3 regions of the Enterobacter wuhouensis genome follow, and region 3 is predicted to be linked to each of the others. Evidence: predicted binding sites of a transcription regulator. Region 3 holds the regulator's gene; each other region holds the start of a gene.
The links. Region 3 encodes PhoB, which activates phosphate uptake and scavenging genes when phosphate is short. Its sites were predicted from a motif close to CTGTCATAAAACTGNCNNAT; they were not measured.
Positions count from the first base shown of each region.

Region 1 (6,677 bases), 400 kb from region 3:
TGCGCTTCACCGGCGGCGTTAATGTGGGTCAGTTGCGACATAGCTTATTTCTTTAAATGGGGATGAAAATTACACGGACGGGTGCGGGCATCCAGCTGCGGGGCGATAATGTTTTCCCACGCGGTGCGGCAGGCTTTGGTCGAACCCGGCATGGCGAAGATCAGCGTCTTGTTCGCCACGCCCGCCACGGCGCGCGACTGGAGCGTGGAGGTGCCAATCTCTTCAAAGGAGAGCATGCGGAACACCTCACCGAAGCCTTCAACCTCGCGGTCAAACAGCGGGATCAGCGCTTCCGGGGCCTGGTCGCCTGCGGTAAAACCGGTGCCGCCGGTGATCAAGACCACCTGCACCTCATCGCTGGCAATCCACTGTGACACCTGCGCGCGAATGGCGTAGCGGTTCTCTTTGACAATGGCTTTATCAACGACGTGGTGCCCGGCCTCGTGGGCCGCCTCGCGCAGCCAGTGGCCGGAGGTATCGTCCTCTTCACCACGGCGATCGGAAACGGTAAGAATAGCAATGCGTGTCGGGATAAATTCTGCGCTTGCCTGACTCATCTTCTGGTTCCTTCTAAGACTGTTTACCCGCCGATGTAGGACAGGTTCTGAGTAATGCCGGTGTTGCCCTGATGCAGGAAGTGGGTCTGTTTTTTATGCGTCAGCGCTTCAGAAATGCGCGCTTCAAGCGCCTCCTGCTGAGCGTCGTCTTCCAGCAGATCGCGAAGATCTACGCCGCCGTCGCCGAACAGGCAGAGATGCAGCTTGCCGACGGAGGAGACGCGCAGACGGTTACAGCTGGCGCAGAAATCTTTCTCATAGGGCATGATAAGCCCAATTTCCCCTTCGTAATCCGGGTGACAAAAGACCTGCGCCGGTCCGTCGCTGCGCTGGCGGATCTGGTGGATCCAGCCGCGTCTCAGCAGCGCGTCGCGCAGCACCATGCCGGAGATGTGATGACGGCGGAACAGCTCGCTGCCCTCGCCGGTTTCCATCAGCTCAATAAAGCGCAGCTGAATGCGGCGCGGTTTGATCCACGCCAGGAAGGTGTCCAGCTGATGATGATTCACATCACGCATCAACACCGTGTTGACTTTGACCTTGTCGAAGCCCGCAGTGAACGCCGCGTCGATGCCGTCCATCACCTGCTGGAACTTGTCCTGTCCGGTAATGGCGTGGAACTGTCGCGCATCGAGGCTATCGACGCTGACGTTGATCGCGGTCAGGCCCGCCTCGCGCCAGCTCGCCACGTCGCGCGCCATGCGGTAGCCATTGGTGGTAACCGCAATCTGACGGATACGCTCGTTTTCACGCACGGCGGCAATGATGTCGGGGAAATCACGACGCAGTGAGGGCTCCCCACCGGTCAGGCGGACTTTTTCCGTGCCGAGCTCAGAGAAGGCGCGCGTGACGCGGCGGACTTCATCGACGGAGAGAAAGCCGTTGTTGGTGACCTTACCCGGCCTGTAGCCGTCGGGAAGGCAATAGGTGCAACGGAAGTTGCACACGTCGGTAATCGACAGACGTAAGTAGAAAAACTTACGCGCGAAAGCATCAGTAAGTTGTGAAGCCATGTACACCTTTCCAGATACGGGAGGCACAGTCATTTCTTTCTGTACCCTGGTGGCAAATCCGCCACGGCCAGGGCGCCATATCGTTCGACACAGGCGCCAGGGCTAGAGTGTATGTTTTCAAATTCGAAAACGTGGTTATGGCGATAGTAGCGCGTAAATCATCACTTCGCCATTATCGCCTTACGCTATATAATTATCTATATAGCGCCATGATCGTGCATTTTCGCTACAGAATACCTAAAAGCAGCACTTTCGCATTGATATACGTCATTAAGCTACGGCTGAGGCATCGTCTTTTAGGGGTAGTTGGGTTACTGTTACGCAGATCGAATGAGATAAGGAATGTGTATGCGCAATCGCACTTTGGCGGATCTTGACCGCGTCGTCGCCCTCGGCGGGGGCCACGGTCTGGGACGGGTAATGTCGTCGTTATCCACCCTGGGGTCCAGATTAACAGGGATAGTGACCACGACCGATAATGGGGGATCTACCGGCCGGATCCGCCGCGCCGAGGGCGGAATAGCCTGGGGCGATATGCGTAACTGTCTGAACCAGTTAATAACAGAACCCAGCGTTGCCTCGGCGATGTTTGAGTACCGTTTTGGCGGGAACGGTGAATTATCGGGCCATAACCTTGGAAACCTGATGTTAAAGGCGCTGGATCACCTGAGCGTGCGCCCTCTCGAAGCCATCAACCTCATTCGAAACCTGCTTAAAGTCGATGCGTTTCTGATCCCCATGTCGGAACATCCGGTCGATTTAATGGCTATCGACGTGGAAGGGCATGAAGTTTACGGCGAAGTGAACATAGACCAGCTTCTGCTGCCGCCGGCAGAGCTAATGACCTACCCGAGCGTGCCTGCCACGCGCGAAGCGGTTGAAGCCATCAGCGAAGCGGATCTGATTTTGATTGGCCCGGGCAGTTTTTACACCAGCCTGATGCCGATCCTGCTGGTGAAGGAGCTGGCGCAGGCGCTGCGCAGAACGCCAGCCCCGATGGTCTATATCGGCAATCTTGGGCGTGAGCTGAGCCCGGCGGCGGCGAGCCTGTCGCTGGCGAACAAGCTGGAGCTAATGGAGCAGTACGTCGGTAAGAAAATTATCGACGGCGTGGTGGTAGGCCCGAATGTGGATGTGTCCGGTATTGGGGATCGGGTGGTGGTTCAGGAGCCGCTGGAAGCGAGCGACATCAAGTATCGCCACGACCGTCACCTGCTGCGCGAGGCGCTGGAGAAGGCGATTCAGGCATTGGGTTAGGGCCGCTTTGTGCGGCCTGATGCCCTCACCCCGGCCCTCTCCCACGGGGAGAGGGAGAAAACATGACCTTACTCACGATGCCGCGATGAACAGATCCCGCAGCTGATGCAGCTGGTCGCGGATCTGCGCCGCCTCTTCGAACTCCAGGTTCTGCGCGTGCTGCATCATCTGCCCTTCCAGCTCGTGGATTTTCTGCTGCAGCGCTTTCGGCGTCAGTACGACGGTATCCTCTTCCACCACGGAACGCGCCTTGCCGCGCCCTTTCGATTTGGTCTTGGCAATGTTCTGACCCAGCGCCAGAATGTCCACCACCTTCTTGTTCAGACCCTGCGGCGTGATGCCGTGCTCTTCGTTGTAGCGCTGCTGCTTCTCGCGGCGACGTTCCGTTTCGCCAATCGCTTTCGCCATCGACGGGGTAATCTTGTCTCCGTACAGAATGGCTTTCCCGTTGACGTTACGCGCGGCGCGGCCAATGGTCTGGATCAGCGAACGCTCGGAACGCAGGAAGCCCTCTTTGTCGGCGTCCAGAATGGCTACCAGCGACACTTCCGGCATGTCCAGACCTTCTCGCAGGAGGTTGATCCCCACCAGCACGTCGAACTCGCCCAGACGCAGATCGCGGATGATCTCCATGCGCTCTACGGTATCGATATCCGAGTGCAGGTAACGCACCTTCTCGCCGTGCTCTTCCAGATACTCCGTCAGGTCTTCCGCCATGCGTTTGGTCAGCGTCGTGACCAGCACGCGCTCGTTGATGGCGGAACGGGCGCGGATCTCGGAGAGCAGGTCGTCCACCTGCGTCGCAACCGGACGAACCTCGATAATAGGATCAAGCAGCCCGGTCGGACGCACCACCTGGTCCACCACGTCCTCGCCGGATTTCTCCAGCTCATAGTTGCCCGGCGTTGCCGATACGTAGATGGTCTGCGGCGCGAGCGCCTCGAATTCTTCAAACTTCATCGGACGGTTATCGAGCGCCGACGGCAGGCGGAAGCCGTACTCCACCAGCGTCTCCTTTCGCGCCCGGTCGCCGCGGTACATCCCGCCGATCTGCGGGATCGTGACGTGGGATTCGTCAATCACCAGCAGGCCATCCGCCGGAAGGTAGTCAAACAGGGTTGGCGGCGCTTCGCCCGGCCCGCGCCCGGAAAGGTAACGCGAGTAGTTTTCGATACCGGAGCAGTAGCCCAGCTCGTTCATCATTTCCAGATCGAACTGGGTACGCTGGCTCAAGCGCTGCTCTTCAAGCAGCTTGTTGTTCGCCAGGAGCACTTTACGACGATCGGCCAGCTCGACTTTGATATCTTCCATCGCCTGCACGATACGCTCGCGCGGCGTCACGTAGTGCGTTTTAGGGTAGACGGTAAAGCGCTGGATCGTCGACTCAACGTGTCCGGTCAGCGGGTCGAACAGCGACAGCCGTTCAACCTCTTCGTCAAACAGCTCAACGCGCAGCGCCATATCGTCCGATTCGGCCGGGAAGATGTCGATCACCTCCCCGCGCACGCGGAAGGTGCCGCGCTGGAACGCCTGGTCATTACGGGTGTACTGCAGCTCGGCCAGACGGCGCAGTATCGCGCGCTGGTCGATGATCATCCCCTGAGTCAGGTGCAGCATCATCTTCAGGTAAAGATCGGGATCGCCCAGACCGTAGATGGCTGAAACCGATGCCACCACAACAACATCGCGACGCTCCAGAAGCGCCTTCGTCGCCGACAGACGCATCTGCTCGATATGTTCGTTTACCGAGGCATCCTTCTCGATGAAGGTGTCTGAGCTGGGGACGTAGGCCTCAGGCTGGTAGTAATCGTAGTAGGAGACGAAATATTCCACCGCATTTTCCGGGAAGAACTCTTTCATCTCGCCGTACAGCTGCGCCGCCAGCGTTTTGTTGGGGGCAAGCACCATCGTGGGGCGTTGCAAATCCGCAATAACGTTAGCAACGGTAAAGGTTTTACCCGAACCGGTCACCCCCAGCAGCGTCTGGTGCGCCAGCCCGTCTTCCAGACCCTCTTCGAGACGACGTATCGCCTCAGGCTGATCGCCTGAAGGACGGAAAGCAGAATTCAATTTGAACGGTTTACTCATTGGCGACAACCTGATGACGTAAAAAGCGGCAGGTGAATAATTTTACTCGTTGTGGCCAGGAATGCCAGTAAAAAACACTGGATGAAAAACCAGTGGCATGTCAGGATATTTAGAGTAGCGCATGAATGATTAGCGCGATCCCGGTCGGAATTTAGACAGGGACAAGATAAAACACCAGCCGATACGGGTTATCCCCAGAAGTTTTCCTTTTTTAACATTTGTCAAGCTGTGTAATGGGCGTTTTAGGGCAGCGAGTGACACTTTCGTGACGGTGATTGCTTTTATCCAACCCTTTAATAATTAAACGATATTTCTTAAAGCCGCGTTTCGCACCAATTTGCGCGTAACCCGCGTATTCTCTCGCTTATCGCGTGTTTTCTAACTCTAATGCACATGGTTATCCACAGGAATAGTGGATAACTGCTTCCAGCCCATATGGCGCGCCACTCGGCAAATTCCCGGTTTTTCCCACGAAGCGGCGACAAAAAATTTTTATAGCTCTTTTTTGCTATTCATCAGCTGAGCCGCACATAACGTATTGGTGAGATCTTACTCACAATTCCGTCATCATGGCGCTGCACCATCCTCCTTCTCTCTCCAGCACTGTCGCGGTGCACTCCTGCAGCCTGCAGGCCGCAAAGCAGCGACTTATTCCTAAAAAAGGCTCTTTTTTAAACGATTTAAGGGTTCTGGCAGGCATTTTGCAGAAAATAGAATGAGCCTTGCCCATACGCATTTTAAGGAGAGAAAGATGTTGAGTCTGCGCGCAGTGAATCAGTTCTACGGAAGCCAACATACGCTATGGAATGTCGATTTAGATTTACCGAAAGGCTTATGCACCGGAATTGTGGGTTTACCCGGGATGGGCAAGACAACCCTGATGAACTGCATCACCGGTGCGTTACCGGTTGAGAGTGGTACGATCGTCTGGCATGAAGCCGGTGCCCCGCCCTGCGATTTGCTGAGCAAGATACCCGAGCAGCGTTCCCTGCTGGGCATTGGCTATGTTCCGCAGGACAGGCGGATCTTTTCCCAGTTGACCATAGAAGATAATTTGCACATTGCGGTGCGGGCAACGGGTATGCCTGATGCTGCGGTGAAAAGCGATATTTACGATCTTTTTCCACAGCTTTACGCCCTGCGGCAAACCCGCGCCAACGCCCTTTCACCGGAAGATCAGTATCAGCTGGCGCTGGCCAATGCGCTGGTCAATCGACCGCAGGTGCTGATTCTGGACGAGCCGATGCACGGCGCCGGACAGAGCTTCGCCCAGAAGCTAGGGCAGCTGCTGGTGAGGCTAAGTCAGGAGTTAGGGATGACGGTCCTGCTGGCAGAGCAGCAGCTGTCGTTTATCCGTCGGTTCGCGGATCGCTTCTGCATGCTTTATCGCGGGCGTAACGTGGCGCAGGGCCACGTTAACGAGCTTGATGATGAGCTTATCGCTCACTGGATGTCGCGAGAGGCAAGGCGCTGATATCGAGATAGCGGCCGGTCTCGACATTGTCCGCACCGTCAGGAAGCCACGGGATCTCGCCGAGGAACGGCGCGGGCAGCACGCGTCTGAGCGTTGCCAGATACTCCTGATGGCGTTTCCCCGGCGCAACCACGTCGTTAGCGATCCAGCCCGCCAGCGGCAGTCCTGCCTGCTGCACGGCCTGCGCCGTCAGCATCGCATGGTTAATGCAGCCCAGCTTCACGCCGACAACCAGGATCACCGGGAGACGCTCGGCCTGTACCCAGTCAGCAAAGGTCTGCTCTTGCG
Region 1 is NZ_CP142124.1:1,509,977-1,516,653, reverse strand. It holds gene moaC (cyclic pyranopterin monophosphate synthase MoaC) at 1-41, opposite strand, end outside; gene moaB (molybdenum cofactor biosynthesis protein B) at 45-557, opposite strand; gene moaA (GTP 3',8-cyclase MoaA) at 581-1,570, opposite strand; molybdenum cofactor riboswitch at 1,558-1,692, opposite strand; gene yvcK (uridine diphosphate-N-acetylglucosamine-binding protein YvcK) at 1,919-2,827, shown strand; gene uvrB (excinuclease ABC subunit UvrB) at 2,900-4,915, opposite strand; gene VPX56_RS07225 (ABC transporter ATP-binding protein) at 5,667-6,389, shown strand; gene bioD (dethiobiotin synthase) at 6,352-6,677, opposite strand, start outside.
Region 1: uvrB (excinuclease ABC subunit UvrB) is a predicted target of PhoB. The motif match lies at 5,168-5,187, and genes of this name have one in related genera.

Region 2 (6,677 bases), 2.1 Mb from region 3:
GTTGTAGTCAATCTCGCTGTAGTCGACGTGCGTGGAGGTGGTGCCGATCAGCGAAATGGTATCGCCAGGTACCAGAATGTCGGCGTCGGACGGTTTGCGGCAGCGGTTGATGACATGGTTGTTGATGCGGTGATCGAGGATCAGCAGCGACCCTTTGGCCGGGAACATGCGGATCGACAGATCGGCGTACTCTGCGATGCGCTGCCCCCAGATCCCCGCGGCGTTGATCACGACGGCGGCAAACAGTTCGCTGTGCTCGTTATACTGCGTATCAAAGACCCGTACGCCACGCACGGTACTGCTTTCGCGGATAAGCCCGGTCACTTCGTGCCCGGTCAGTATGCGCGCGCCGTGCTCGCGGGCGTCCAGCATATTGGCGGCGGTCAGGCGGAAGGGGTCGACGGTGCCGTCAGGCACTTTCACCGCGCCGATAAGCGCCGGGTTCACCGAGGGTTCCAGCCGCTGCGCCAGCGCCGGGTCCATCGCCTCTGCCTGAATACCGGCTGCATTGCAGGCGGTGATAAAGGTCGACTGAAACGACAGGTCATCTTCGGGAAGGGTAATAAACAGGCCGTCGGTGGGTTCAACGCAGTGTCGGGCGATGCGCTTGAGGATCTGATTTTCGGCAATACACTCGCGCGCGGATTCGCCGTCGGTGACCGCATATCGCGCGCCGCTGTGCAAAAGGCCATGGTTGCGCCCGGTCGCGCCGGTGGCGATATCATGGCGCTCCAGCAGCGTAACGCTTAGGCCTCTCAGGGCGCAGTCACGGGCGATCCCGGCGCCGGTGGCACCACCGCCAATGATTATCACATCGCTGTAGCGAGGATCGTGAATGGTCATTGTTTACCCTCTATGTTCGTTTTTTACCATTTAGCCACATCAATAATGTGGTTTGTTTGATTTCGAACATAAACGCGCGCAAATCGAAAGTGAAACGTGATTTCATGCGCTTTTTTGCGCATCCTGTCATATTTCTGTAACAATCTGTGCGTTGATTCACAGTAACAATCACCGTGATTTCTTAACATCCCCGCCTCTGGAATCCAGGTGCGAGCCACCTGCTCTCTCAATACAAGGCCACGGAGGCTGTTATGCTCAGTATCTTCAAACCTGCGCCGCACAGGGCGCGTCTGCCTGAGGCAGAAATAGATCCGCTTTACCGCCGTCTGCGTTGGCAAATCTTCCTGGGGATTTTCTTCGGGTACGCGGCGTATTATCTGGTACGTAAAAACTTCGCGCTCGCCATGCCGTATCTGGTGGAGCAGGGCTTCTCCCGCGGCGATCTGGGGTTCGCGCTGTCGGGGATCTCCATTGCCTACGGTTTTTCCAAATTCATTATGGGCTCGGTATCGGACCGCTCGAATCCGCGCGTGTTCCTGCCTGCTGGCCTGATCCTGGCCGCTGCGGTGATGCTGTTTATGGGCTTTGTGCCGTGGGCAACCTCCAGCATTGCGATTATGTTCGTGCTGCTGTTCCTCTGCGGCTGGTTCCAGGGGATGGGGTGGCCGCCGTGCGGGCGTACCATGGTGCACTGGTGGTCGCAGAAAGAACGCGGCGGCATCGTGTCGGTGTGGAACTGCGCCCATAACGTTGGCGGCGGTATTCCGCCTCTGCTGTTCCTGCTCGGCATGGCCTGGTTCAACGACTGGAAGGCCGCGCTGTATATGCCCGCCTTTGGCGCCATCGTGGTGGCGATTATTGCCTTCGCGCTGATGCGTGATACGCCGCAGTCCTGCGGCCTGCCGCCGATTGAAGAGTACAAAAACGACTATCCGGATGATTACAGCAAGGAGCACGAAGAAGAGCTGACCGCAAAACAGATCTTCATGAAGTACGTCCTGCCTAACAGGCTGCTGTGGTATATCGCGGTGGCGAACGTCTTCGTTTACCTGCTGCGCTACGGCATCCTCGACTGGTCACCAACCTACCTGAAAGAGGTGAAGCACTTCGCGCTGGATAAATCGTCCTGGGCCTATTTCCTGTATGAATATGCCGGGATCCCGGGCACGCTGCTCTGCGGCTGGATGTCGGATAAAGTGTTCCGCGGCAACCGCGGTGCGACGGGCGTGTTCTTTATGACCCTGGTCACCATCGCGACCGTCGTGTACTGGCTCAACCCGCCGGGCAATCCTGGCGTTGATATGGCCTGTATGATCGTGATTGGCTTCCTGATCTACGGTCCGGTGATGCTGATCGGTCTGCACGCGCTGGAACTCGCGCCGAAAAAAGCGGCGGGCACGGCGGCGGGCTTTACCGGCCTGTTCGGCTATCTGGGCGGTTCGGTCGCGGCGAGCGCCATCGTGGGCTACACCGTTGACTTCTTCGGCTGGGACGGCGGCTTTATGGTGATGATCGGCGGTAGCGTGCTGGCGGTACTGCTGCTGATTGTTGTGATGATCGGTGAGAAACGCCACCACGCGGAAGTGCAGGCGCGTCGTCAATAAGGAGCATTGCGATGAAACTAACTCAATTAGCGACCGGCCTGCTGCTGGCCGGTTTGATGACCGGCTCCGCGCTGGCGGCGGAGAAAATCGTTATCGCCCACCGCGGCGCCAGCGGCTATCTGCCGGAGCACACGCTGCCGGCAAAAGCGATGGCCTATGCGCAGGGGGCGGATTACCTGGAGCAGGATCTGGTGATGACCAAGGACGACCGGCTGGTCGTCCTGCACGATCACTATCTTGACCGCGTGACGGACGTGGCGGAACGTTTCCCCGACGGCGCGCGAAAAGATGGCCGCTACTACGCCATCGACTTCACGCTGGCGGAGATCCGCTCGCTGAAGTTTACCGAAGGCTTCGAGATTGAGAACGGCAAGAAGGTGCAGGTCTATCCGGGGCGCTTCCCGATGGGCAAATCCGACTTCCGCATTCATACCTTTGAAGAGGAGATTGAGTTTGTTCAGGGGCTGAACCACTCTACCGGTAAAAACATCGGCATCTACCCGGAAATCAAAGCGCCGTGGTTCCACCATCAGGAAGGGAAGGACATTGCCGCGAAAACGCTGGAGGTGCTGAAACAGTACGGCTACACCAGCAAGCAGGACAAGGTCTACCTGCAGTGTTTTGACGCCGCCGAGCTGAAGCGCATCAAAACCGAGCTGGAACCGAAGATGGGCATGAACCTCAACCTGGTTCAGCTGATCGCCTATACCGACTGGAATGAAACCCAGGAGAAGCAGCCGGACGGAAAGTGGGTTAACTACAGCTACGACTGGATGTTCAAGCCGGGCGCGATGAAGCAGATTGCGCAGTACGCCGACGGCATCGGGCCGGATTACCACATGCTGGTGGCGGAAGGCTCAGCGCCGGGCCACGTGAAGCTGACGGCGATGGTGAAAGAGGCGCACGCCAGCAAGATGCAGGTGCATCCGTATACCGTGCGTGCAGACCAGCTGCCGCCGTATGCCACGGACGTGAATCAGCTTTATGAGGTGTTGTATAACCAGGCGGGCGTGGACGGGCTGTTTACGGATTTCCCGGATAAAGCGGTCGAATTCATTCACCGGAAGTAGGTTTTGTAGGTCGGGTAAGGCGAAGCCGCCACCCGACAATCAGGCTTTGCGGCCTGATGCCCTCACCCTAACCCTCTCCCACCGGGAGAGGGGATAGGACACAATCACATCTCGATCTCAATATCGCCTTTTGCCCGGCAGCAGCAGGGCAAAATTTCCCCATCGTTAATAAAGGCCAGCGGTTCGGTCAGCCAGTCCACCTGGCCTGCGACCAGGCGGCAGCGGCAGGAGCCGCAGTAGCCGGAACGACACTGGTACTCTACTTCTACCTGATGCGCCTCAAGCGCCACCAGCAGAGAAGGGTGCTCTTCCCGACACAGCACCTCAGTGCCGGAAAGACGTAGCGTCACGCGTGACATCAGAGCTGGAAGTCGCTCAGGTCGTCAGTATTCACTTCTGAGTCAATCTGACCGACCAGGTAAGAACTCACTTCCACTTCCTGCGGCGCGACCTGCACGTTATCGGACACCAGCCAGGTATTGATCCACGGGATCGGGTTGGAGCGCGTCTGGAACGGCAGATCCAGACCCACAGCCTGCATGCGGATGTTGGTGATGTACTCAACGTACTGGCACAGAATGTCTTTGTTCAGGCCAATCATGGAGCCGTCGCGGAACAGGTAGTCTGCCCACTCTTTTTCCTGCTGGGCCGCCAGCACGAACAGGTCGTAGCACTCCTGCTTGCACTCTTCGGCGATTACCGCCATCTCCGGGTCGTCCGTGCCGCTGCGCAGCAGGTTCAGCATGTGCTGGGTGCCGGTCAGGTGCAGGGCTTCGTCACGGGCGATCAGACGGATGATTTTGGCGTTGCCTTCCATCAGCTTGCGCTCGGCAAAGGCGAAGGAGCAGGCGAAGCTCACGTAGAAGCGAATCGCTTCCAGGGCGTTCACGCTCATCAGGCACAGGTACAGCTGCTTTTTCAGCGCGCGCAGGTTTACGGTAACGGTTTTGCCGTTCACGTTATGGGTGCCTTCGCCCAGAAGATGCCAGTAGCTGGTCATCTCGATCAGCTCGTCGTAGTAGTGCGCAATGCCTTCCGCGCGCTTCTGGATCTGCTCGTTGGTGACGATATCGTCAAACACCACCGCCGGATCGTTCACGATGTTGCGGATGATGTGGGTGTAAGAGCGGGAGTGGATCGTCTCGGAGAACGCCCAGGTTTCCACCCAGGTTTCCAGCTCAGGAATCGAGATCAGCGGCAGCAGCGCCACGTTAGGGCTACGTCCCTGAATCGAGTCCAGCAGCGTCTGGTACTTCAGGTTGCTGAGGAAGATATGCTTTTCGTGATCCGGCAGGGCCTGGAAATCGATACGATCGCGCGAAACGTCCACTTCTTCAGGGCGCCAGAAGAAGGAGAGTTGCTTTTCAATCAGCTTTTCGAAGATGTCATATTTTTGCTGATCGTAGCGTGCCACGTTGACCGGTTGGCCGAAGAACATCGGCTCTTTGAGCTGGTCGTTTTTCGTCTGTGAAAAGGTGGTGTATGCCATTGTGGTGAGTCCTGTTGAGATTGTATTGCCCGGCGGCACTGCGTTTGCCGGGCCTACAAAACCGTAGGCCGGGTAAGCGTAGCGCCACCCGGCGAAGTGCTTAGATCTTACATGCGCCGCTTTCGCAGCCATCGTCCTGAATTGACGGCACCATGTCGTCCTGCGCGTCTTCTGCACCGTCACGGGTGTTGTGATAGTACAGCGTTTTCACGCCAAATTTGTAGGCGGTGAGCAGGTCTTTCAGCAATTGCTGCATCGGCACCTTGCCGGACGGGAAGCGCGTCGGGTCATAGTTGGTATTGGCAGAGATCGACTGGTCGATAAACTTCTGCATGATACCCACCAGCTGCAGGTAACCGTCGTTGTTTGGCATTTCCCACAGCAGCTCGTAGTTGCCGCCCAGGGTTTCGTAATCCGGTACGACCTGACGCAGCACGCCGTCTTTCGAGGCTTTGATGCTGACGTGGCCGCGCGGTGGCTCAATACCGTTGGTGGCGTTGGAGATCTGCGAGGAGGTCTCGGACGGCATCAGGGCAGAGAGCGTGGAGTTACGCAGGCCGTGGGTCTTGATGGACTCGCGCAGGCCTTCCCAGTCGAGGTGCAGCGGCTCGCTGACGATCGCATCCAGGTCTTTCTTGTAGGTGTCGATCGGCAGAATGCCTTTCGCGTAGGTGGTTTCGTTGAACCACGGGCACGCGCCTTGCTCTTTCGCCAGCTCGTTAGAGGCTTTCATCAGGTAGTACTGAATGGCTTCGAACGTCTGGTGCGTCAGGTTGTTGGCGCTGCCGTCCGAGTAACGCTTGCCGTTTTTCGCCAGCCAGTACGCGAAGTTGATCACGCCAATGCCCAGGGTACGACGGCCCATTGCACCGCGTTTAGCGGCCGGGATTGGGTAATCCTGGTAATCCAGCAGGGCGTCGAGCGCGCGAACCGCCAGCACGGCCAGCTCTTCCAGCTCGTCCAGGCTCTTAATTGCGCCCAGGTTGAATGCGGACAGCGTACACAGCGCGATTTCGCCGTTTTCGTCGTTCACGTCTTCCAGCGGCTTGGTCGGCAGGGCGATCTCCAGGCACAGGTTAGACTGGCGCACCGGCGCGACGACCGGATCAAACGGGCTGTGGGTGTTGCAGTGGTCCACGTTCTGGATGTAGATACGGCCGGTAGAGGCACGTTCCTGCATCATCAGGGAGAACAGGTCTACCGCCTTCACGCGCTGCTTGCGGATGCTGTCGTCTTTTTCGTATTTGGTGTACAGACGCTCGAACTCGTCCTGATCGGCGAAGAACGCGTCGTACAGGCCCGGCACGTCGGACGGGCTGAACAGGGTGATGTCTTCACCTTTCAGCAGACGGGTGTACATCAGCTTGTTGATCTGCACGCCGTAGTCCATGTGGCGCACGCGGTTGCCTTCAACGCCGCGGTTGTTTTTCAGAACCAGCAGGCTTTCCACTTCCAGGTGCCACATCGGGTAGAACAGGGTTGCCGCGCCGCCGCGCACGCCGCCCTGAGAGCAGGATTTCACCGCCGTCTGGAAGTGTTTGTAGAACGGGATACAGCCGGTGTGGAACGCTTCACCGCCGCGAATCGGGCTGCCCAGCGCACGGATGCGACCGGCGTTGATGCCGATACCGGCGCGCTGGGAAACGTATTTCACGATGGCGCTGGAGGTGG
Region 2 is NZ_CP142124.1:3,208,720-3,215,396, reverse strand. It holds gene glpA (anaerobic glycerol-3-phosphate dehydrogenase subunit A) at 1-843, opposite strand, end outside; gene glpT (glycerol-3-phosphate transporter) at 1,095-2,447, shown strand; gene glpQ (glycerophosphodiester phosphodiesterase) at 2,459-3,517, shown strand; gene yfaE (class I ribonucleotide reductase maintenance protein YfaE) at 3,622-3,876, opposite strand; gene nrdB (class Ia ribonucleoside-diphosphate reductase subunit beta) at 3,876-5,006, opposite strand; gene nrdA (class 1a ribonucleoside-diphosphate reductase subunit alpha) at 5,107-6,677, opposite strand, start outside.
Region 2: glpT (glycerol-3-phosphate transporter) is a predicted target of PhoB. The motif match lies at 967-986, and genes of this name have one in related genera.

Region 3 (6,677 bases):
CAGCGCCTGAATTTTCCGCTGCATATCGTGCAGGTAGTCGTCGGTCGTGATTTCGATATCCAGCCAGACGGGCGGAACCTGCTCGGCACCACGCCACTGTTCGAGCTGCTCAGTGATGGCCGCCAGATCGCCTTTTAGCACCGCCAGCGGCTGGGTGACGGGCACCTCCAGCGTCTCAACGGCGCTGAGTTTGCCCTCGCTAAAGCTCACCAGGTGCACGGATTTTGCTTTGCCGGTTTCATCAAAGCTGAGCGAGACAGGCGATCCGCAGTAGCGAATGTGCTCGCAGCCGCCGATGATTTGCGCCCGATGAATGTGCCCGAGCGCGATATAGTCGGCGGCCGGAAAGTTTTGCGCCGGAAAGGCGTCCAGCGTACCGATATAGATGTCACGTACGGCGTCACTTTTACTGGCCCCGACGGTGGTGAGATGCCCGGTCGCAATCACCGGAATCGGCTGGTCGCCTCGCAGGGCGCAGGCATCGGCATGCTGCTGGTGATAATAGTCGGTGATGGCCTGTAACAGATGCTGTTGTTTTTCGCCGCCGGACAGTCCCGCCTGGCTTTGCACGATATCGCGCGGGCGCAGGAAGGGAACTGGGCACAGCACCGCACCCGGCGTGCCGTCGCGTTTTTTCAGGATCTGCGGCGCGTGTCCGGCGCTGGCGACCACGGTAGTATTGAGAAAGGCCAGAATGTCGCGCGACTCATTGAGCGTCGCCACGGAGTCGTGGTTGCCAGCAACAATAACCAGATGACAGCCCGTTTGCTGCAGATTCACCACGAAGCGGTTATAAAGCTCGCGCGCATAGCTCGGCGGCGAGCCGGTATCAAAGATGTCACCCGCCACGATAATCGCGTCAACCTCGCGAGACTGGGCCGTGTCCAGCAGCCAGTTCAGGAACGCTTCATGCTCAGCAGCGCGGCTTTTGCTGTAAAAGTTTTGACCCAGATGCCAGTCCGAGGTGTGAAGTATGCGCATAACAGATCCGTGGCAAAAAATGGTGGAGGGGATTATAAACTTTCAGGGGGCGGAAAATAACCGCTGTAATAAAACAACAGTTTGCCATTTATAGTGGTACTGTTTTTCATAAATCTGTCATAAATCTGACGCATAATGACGCCGCATTACAAACTTGTAACTTAATAAGATAAGACAGGGCAAAGTATGGCGAGACGTATTCTGGTCGTAGAAGATGAAGCTCCAATTCGTGAAATGGTGTGCTTCGTGCTCGAACAAAATGGCTTCCAGCCGGTTGAAGCGGAAGATTATGACAGCGCGGTGAACCAGCTGAATGAACCCTGGCCCGACCTGATTCTGCTGGACTGGATGTTGCCCGGCGGCTCTGGTCTGCAGTTCATCAAACACATCAAGCGTGAAGCGATGACCCGCGATATTCCGGTGGTGATGCTCACGGCGCGCGGTGAAGAGGAAGATCGCGTGCGCGGTCTGGAAACCGGCGCGGACGATTACATCACCAAGCCGTTCTCCCCGAAAGAGCTGGTCGCCCGCATCAAAGCCGTGATGCGCCGCATTTCCCCGATGGCGGTGGAAGAGGTGATCGAGATGCAGGGCCTGAGCCTTGACCCCACCTCACACCGGGTGATGACGGGCGAAAATCCCCTCGATATGGGGCCTACCGAATTTAAACTTCTGCACTTCTTCATGACCCATCCGGAACGCGTCTACAGCCGCGAGCAGTTGCTGAATAACGTCTGGGGGACTAACGTCTATGTCGAAGACCGGACGGTTGACGTCCATATTCGCCGCCTGCGTAAAGCGCTGGAACTGAGCGGCCACGATCGCATGGTGCAGACGGTCCGCGGCACGGGTTATCGTTTCTCAACCCGTTTCTGAACAATGACAGGAGTGTGACGCGTGCTGGAACGTCTGTCATGGAAAAGGCTCGTCTTTGAACTGATCTTATGCTGTATTCCGGCCTTCATTCTGGGGGCCTTTCTTGGACATCTGCCCTGGTTTTTGCTGGCATCGGTTACGGGATTACTGATCTGGCATTTCTGGAACCTGCTGCGCCTTTCCTGGTGGCTGTGGGTTGACAGAAGTATGACGCCTCCGCCGGGAAGCGGGAGCTGGGAGCCGCTCTTATACGGTCTGCACCAGATGCAGATGCGTAATAAAAAGCGCCGCCGCGAGCTGGGAAGCCTGATCAAGCGTTTCCGCAGCGGCGCGGAGTCGCTGCCGGATGCGGTCATTCTGACCACAGAAGAAGGGACCATCTTCTGGTGTAACGGCCTGGCACAGCAGCTTCTTGGCCTGCGCTGGCCGGACGATAACGGACAGAACATCCTCAACCTTCTGCGCTATCCGGAGTTCACGCTGTATCTGAAAAAGCGTGACTTTACCCGCCCGCACAATCTGAAGCTCAATAATGGCCGGCACCTGGAAATTCGCGTGATGCCCTACAGCGATCGGCAGTGGCTGATGGTGGCGCGCGATGTAACCCAGATGCACCAGCTGGAAGGGGCGCGGCGTAACTTCTTTGCCAACGTTAGCCACGAGCTGCGCACGCCGCTGACGGTGCTTCAGGGCTACCTGGAGATGATGCAGGAGCAAACGCTGGAAGGGGCGCCGCGCGAGAAAGCGCTGCACACCATGCGTGAGCAAACGCACCGGATGGAAGGGTTGGTTAAGCAGCTGCTTACGCTTTCGAAAATTGAGGCAGCGCCTTCGCTCGCGCTGACTGACACCATCGACGTGCCGATGATGCTGCGGGTTGTTGAGCGTGAAGCGCAGACGCTCAGCCATAAAAAACACGAGCTTACCTTTGAGGTTGATAACAGTCTCAAGGTGCTTGGCAGCGAAGATGAGTTGCGCAGCGCTGTCTCCAATCTGGTGTATAACGCGGTGAACCATACGCCGGAAGGGACGCATATTCGGGTGCGCTGGCAGCATACGTCGACGGGCGCGGAATTTAGCGTTGAGGACAACGGGCCGGGCATTTCCCCAGAGCATATTCCACGCCTGACCGAGCGCTTTTACCGTGTGGATAAAGCGCGATCCCGGCAGACAGGAGGGAGTGGCCTGGGGCTGGCGATTGTGAAACATGCCGTGAACCACCATGAAAGCCGTCTTGATATACAGAGCACGGTGGGGAAGGGAACCCGCTTTAGCTTCGTCATCCCGGAACGATTAATTGCCAAAAAGATCGCCTGACGGCAGGCGTGTCATTTTACCTTTCCACAGGCCAGCGCACGCTGGCCTGTTTGCTTTGCGGTCAAGCGAAACGCGAGTGAATTTTATACGGTTGATGCTTTTTTGTTCGCATGATTAGCCATGCGTTTTTCTTATAACTGGCGTATTATGCTGGTCTGTATTTTCATGCTGGCATATTGTTCTGGTTTTACGATCCCTCCTTGCCTTTAAACGTTATAAGCGTTTAAATTGCCCCCCATATACTGTCAGACCGACTGTATTTGCGTGGTAAATCGAAAAACTATTCTTCGCCACGCCAGGACGGGAGCATATCCCGCTGAAATTGAGTAAATTTTCCGCTGTATTGTCCCGCGAGGGATGGCGAAATTCTCAACGTTTTCAACACCACATCCACAGGCAGTAAGGTTTTATGACCCATCACTTAAAATCGCGTGACATCATCGCGCTGGGCTTTATGACATTTGCGCTGTTCGTTGGCGCAGGTAACATCATTTTCCCTCCAATGGTTGGCTTACAGGCGGGTGAACACGTCTGGACCGCCGCGTTTGGTTTCCTGATTACTGCCGTGGGCCTGCCGGTCCTCACCGTTGTTGCGCTGGCGAAAGTCGGCGGCGGCGTGGACAGTCTCAGCACCCCGATTGGCAAAGTGGCTGGCGTTCTGCTGGCGACCGTCTGCTATCTGGCCGTTGGCCCGCTGTTTGCGACTCCGCGCACGGCGACCGTCTCCTTCGAAGTGGGGATCGCTCCGCTAACGGGTGACGGCGCGATGCCGCTGTTTATCTACAGCCTGGTGTACTTCGCGATCGTGATTCTGGTTTCCCTCTATCCTGGCAAGCTGCTGGATACCGTGGGTAACTTCCTGGCTCCACTGAAAATCGTCGCGCTGATCGTGCTGGCGGTTGCCGCTATCGTCTGGCCAGCCGGTCCTATCAGCACGGCGATGGATGCGTACCAGAACGCGGCCTTCTCTAACGGCTTCGTTAACGGCTACCTGACCATGGATACGCTGGGCGCGATGGTGTTTGGTATCGTTATCGTTAACGCCGCGCGTTCTCGCGGCGTGACCGAAGCGCGCCTGCTGACCCGCTATACCATCTGGGCTGGCCTGATGGCCGGTGTTGGCCTGACGCTCCTGTATCTGGCGCTGTTCCGCCTGGGCTCTGATAGCGCAACGCTGGTTGACCAGAATGCGAACGGTGCGGCTATCCTGCACGCTTACGTTCAGCACACCTTTGGCGGTGCGGGCAGTATGCTGCTGGCCGTGCTGATCTTCCTGGCGTGTCTGGTGACGGCGGTTGGCCTGACCTGCGCTTGCGCAGAGTTCTTTGCCCAGTATCTGCCGCTCTCTTACCGCACGCTGGTGTTTATCCTCGGCATCTTCTCTATGGCGGTGTCGAACCTCGGTCTGAGCCACCTGATCCAGGTCTCTATTCCGGTGCTGACGGCCATCTATCCGCCGTGCATCGTGCTGGTGGTGCTGAGCTTTACCCGTCCATGGTGGAACAACGCGTCGCGAATTATTGCGCCAGCCATGTTCATTAGCCTGATTTTTGGTATCCTTGACGGAATTAAAGCATCGGCCTTCGCAGAAATCCTGCCCGCCTGGACACAGCGTCTGCCGCTCTCCGAGCAGGGCCTGGCCTGGCTGATGCCTACCGTTGTTGCGCTGGTTCTGGCGATTATCTGGGACCGTGCTGCAGGGCGTGAGGTTGCATCGAACGCCCATTAATCAACGGCAGCAAACTGTTTAACCACGGGGCTTAAGGCCCCGTGGTTTTTTGTTTTTTTCGTGTTGAATGGCAAGATTTAAATGGAAAGCACTAACAAACTTAAACGTGGGCTAAGCACGCGCCACATCCGCTTTATGGCGCTGGGCTCTGCTATCGGTACCGGCCTTTTTTATGGCTCGGCAGATGCCATCAAAATGGCCGGTCCAAGCGTGCTGCTGGCCTATATTATCGGCGGCGTGGCGGCCTATATCATCATGCGCGCGCTGGGTGAGATGTCGGTTCATAACCCGTCCGCCAGCTCTTTCTCCCGCTATGCGCAGGAAAACCTGGGCCCGCTGGCCGGCTTTATCACCGGCTGGACCTACTGCTTTGAAATCCTGATAGTGGCGATTGCCGACGTGACCGCGTTTGGGATTTATATGGGCGTGTGGTTCCCGGCGGTGCCGCACTGGATATGGGTGCTGAGCGTGGTGCTGATCATCTGCGCCGTCAACCTGATGAGCGTGAAGGTGTTTGGTGAGCTGGAGTTCTGGTTCTCGTTCTTCAAGGTCGCGACCATTATCATCATGATCCTCGCCGGTTTCGGCATCATCATCTGGGGCATCGGTAACGGCGGCCAGCCGACCGGCATCCATAACCTGTGGAGCAACGGCGGCTTCTTCAGCAACGGCTGGCTCGGCATGGTGATGTCGCTGCAGATGGTAATGTTCGCCTACGGCGGCATCGAGATCATCGGCATTACCGCCGGTGAAGCGAAAGACCCGGAGAAATCCATTCCGCGCGCCATTAACTCCGTGCCGATGCGCATTCTGGTGTTCTACGTGGGGACGCTGTTCGTGATCATGTCCATCTACCCGTGGAACCAGGTCGGCACCAACGGCAGCCCGTTTGTACTGACCTTCCAGCATATGGGCATCGCCTTTGCCGCCAGCATTCTGAACTTTGTGGTGCTGACCGCGTCGCTTTCCGCGATCAACAGCGACGTGTTCGGCGTAGGCCGTATGCTGCACGGCATGGCGGAGCAGGGCAGCGCGCCTAAGGTGTTTGCCAAAACCTCACGCCGCGGAACGCCGTGGGTGACGGTCGTGGTGATGACCGTGGCGCTGCTGTTCTCGGTCTACCTGAACTACATCATGCCGGAGAACGTCTTCCTGGTGATTGCGTCCCTGGCGACCTTCGCGACGGTGTGGGTGTGGATCATGATCCTGCTTTCGCAAATTGCGTTCCGCCGCCGTCTGTCGCCGGAAGAGGCCAAAGCGCTGAAGTTCAAAGTGCCGGGCGGCGTGCCGACGACCATCGTCGGCCTGATCTTCCTGGTCTTTATTATTGGCCTGATTGGCTACCATCCGGATACCCGTATCTCTCTGTACGTGGGCTTCGCGTGGATCGTCCTGCTGCTGGTGGGCTGGATGTTTAAGCGCCGTCGCGACCGTCAGCTGGCAGAAGCGCAGTAATCTTTTTTCTCCCTCTCCCTGTGGGAGAGGGAATTTTGCCTCATCCTCCTTTCTCCTCCCCCAATAATCCCGAACGTGATGAGCTATCCTTAACCACCCTGTGGCAAGGTGACGTCAATTTCATCAAAGGGGATTCGTGATGTTAAATGCCTGGCACCTTCCGGTTGCCCCGTTTGTTAAGCAAAACAAAGACAACCTTGTGATCACGCTCTGGCTGGCGGGGGAAAATCAGCCTGAACGCGTGACGCTCCGCGCCGAAATCGATAATGAAGAAACGTCGCTCAAGATGCATAAACAGCGCAGCCAGCCGCAGCCGGGC
Region 3 is NZ_CP142124.1:1,108,000-1,114,676, forward strand. It holds gene sbcD (exonuclease subunit SbcD) at 1-981, opposite strand, end outside; gene phoB (phosphate response regulator transcription factor PhoB) at 1,168-1,857, shown strand; gene phoR (phosphate regulon sensor histidine kinase PhoR) at 1,879-3,174, shown strand; gene brnQ (branched-chain amino acid transporter carrier protein BrnQ) at 3,584-4,903, shown strand; gene proY (proline-specific permease ProY) at 4,985-6,358, shown strand; gene malZ (maltodextrin glucosidase) at 6,498-6,677, shown strand, end outside.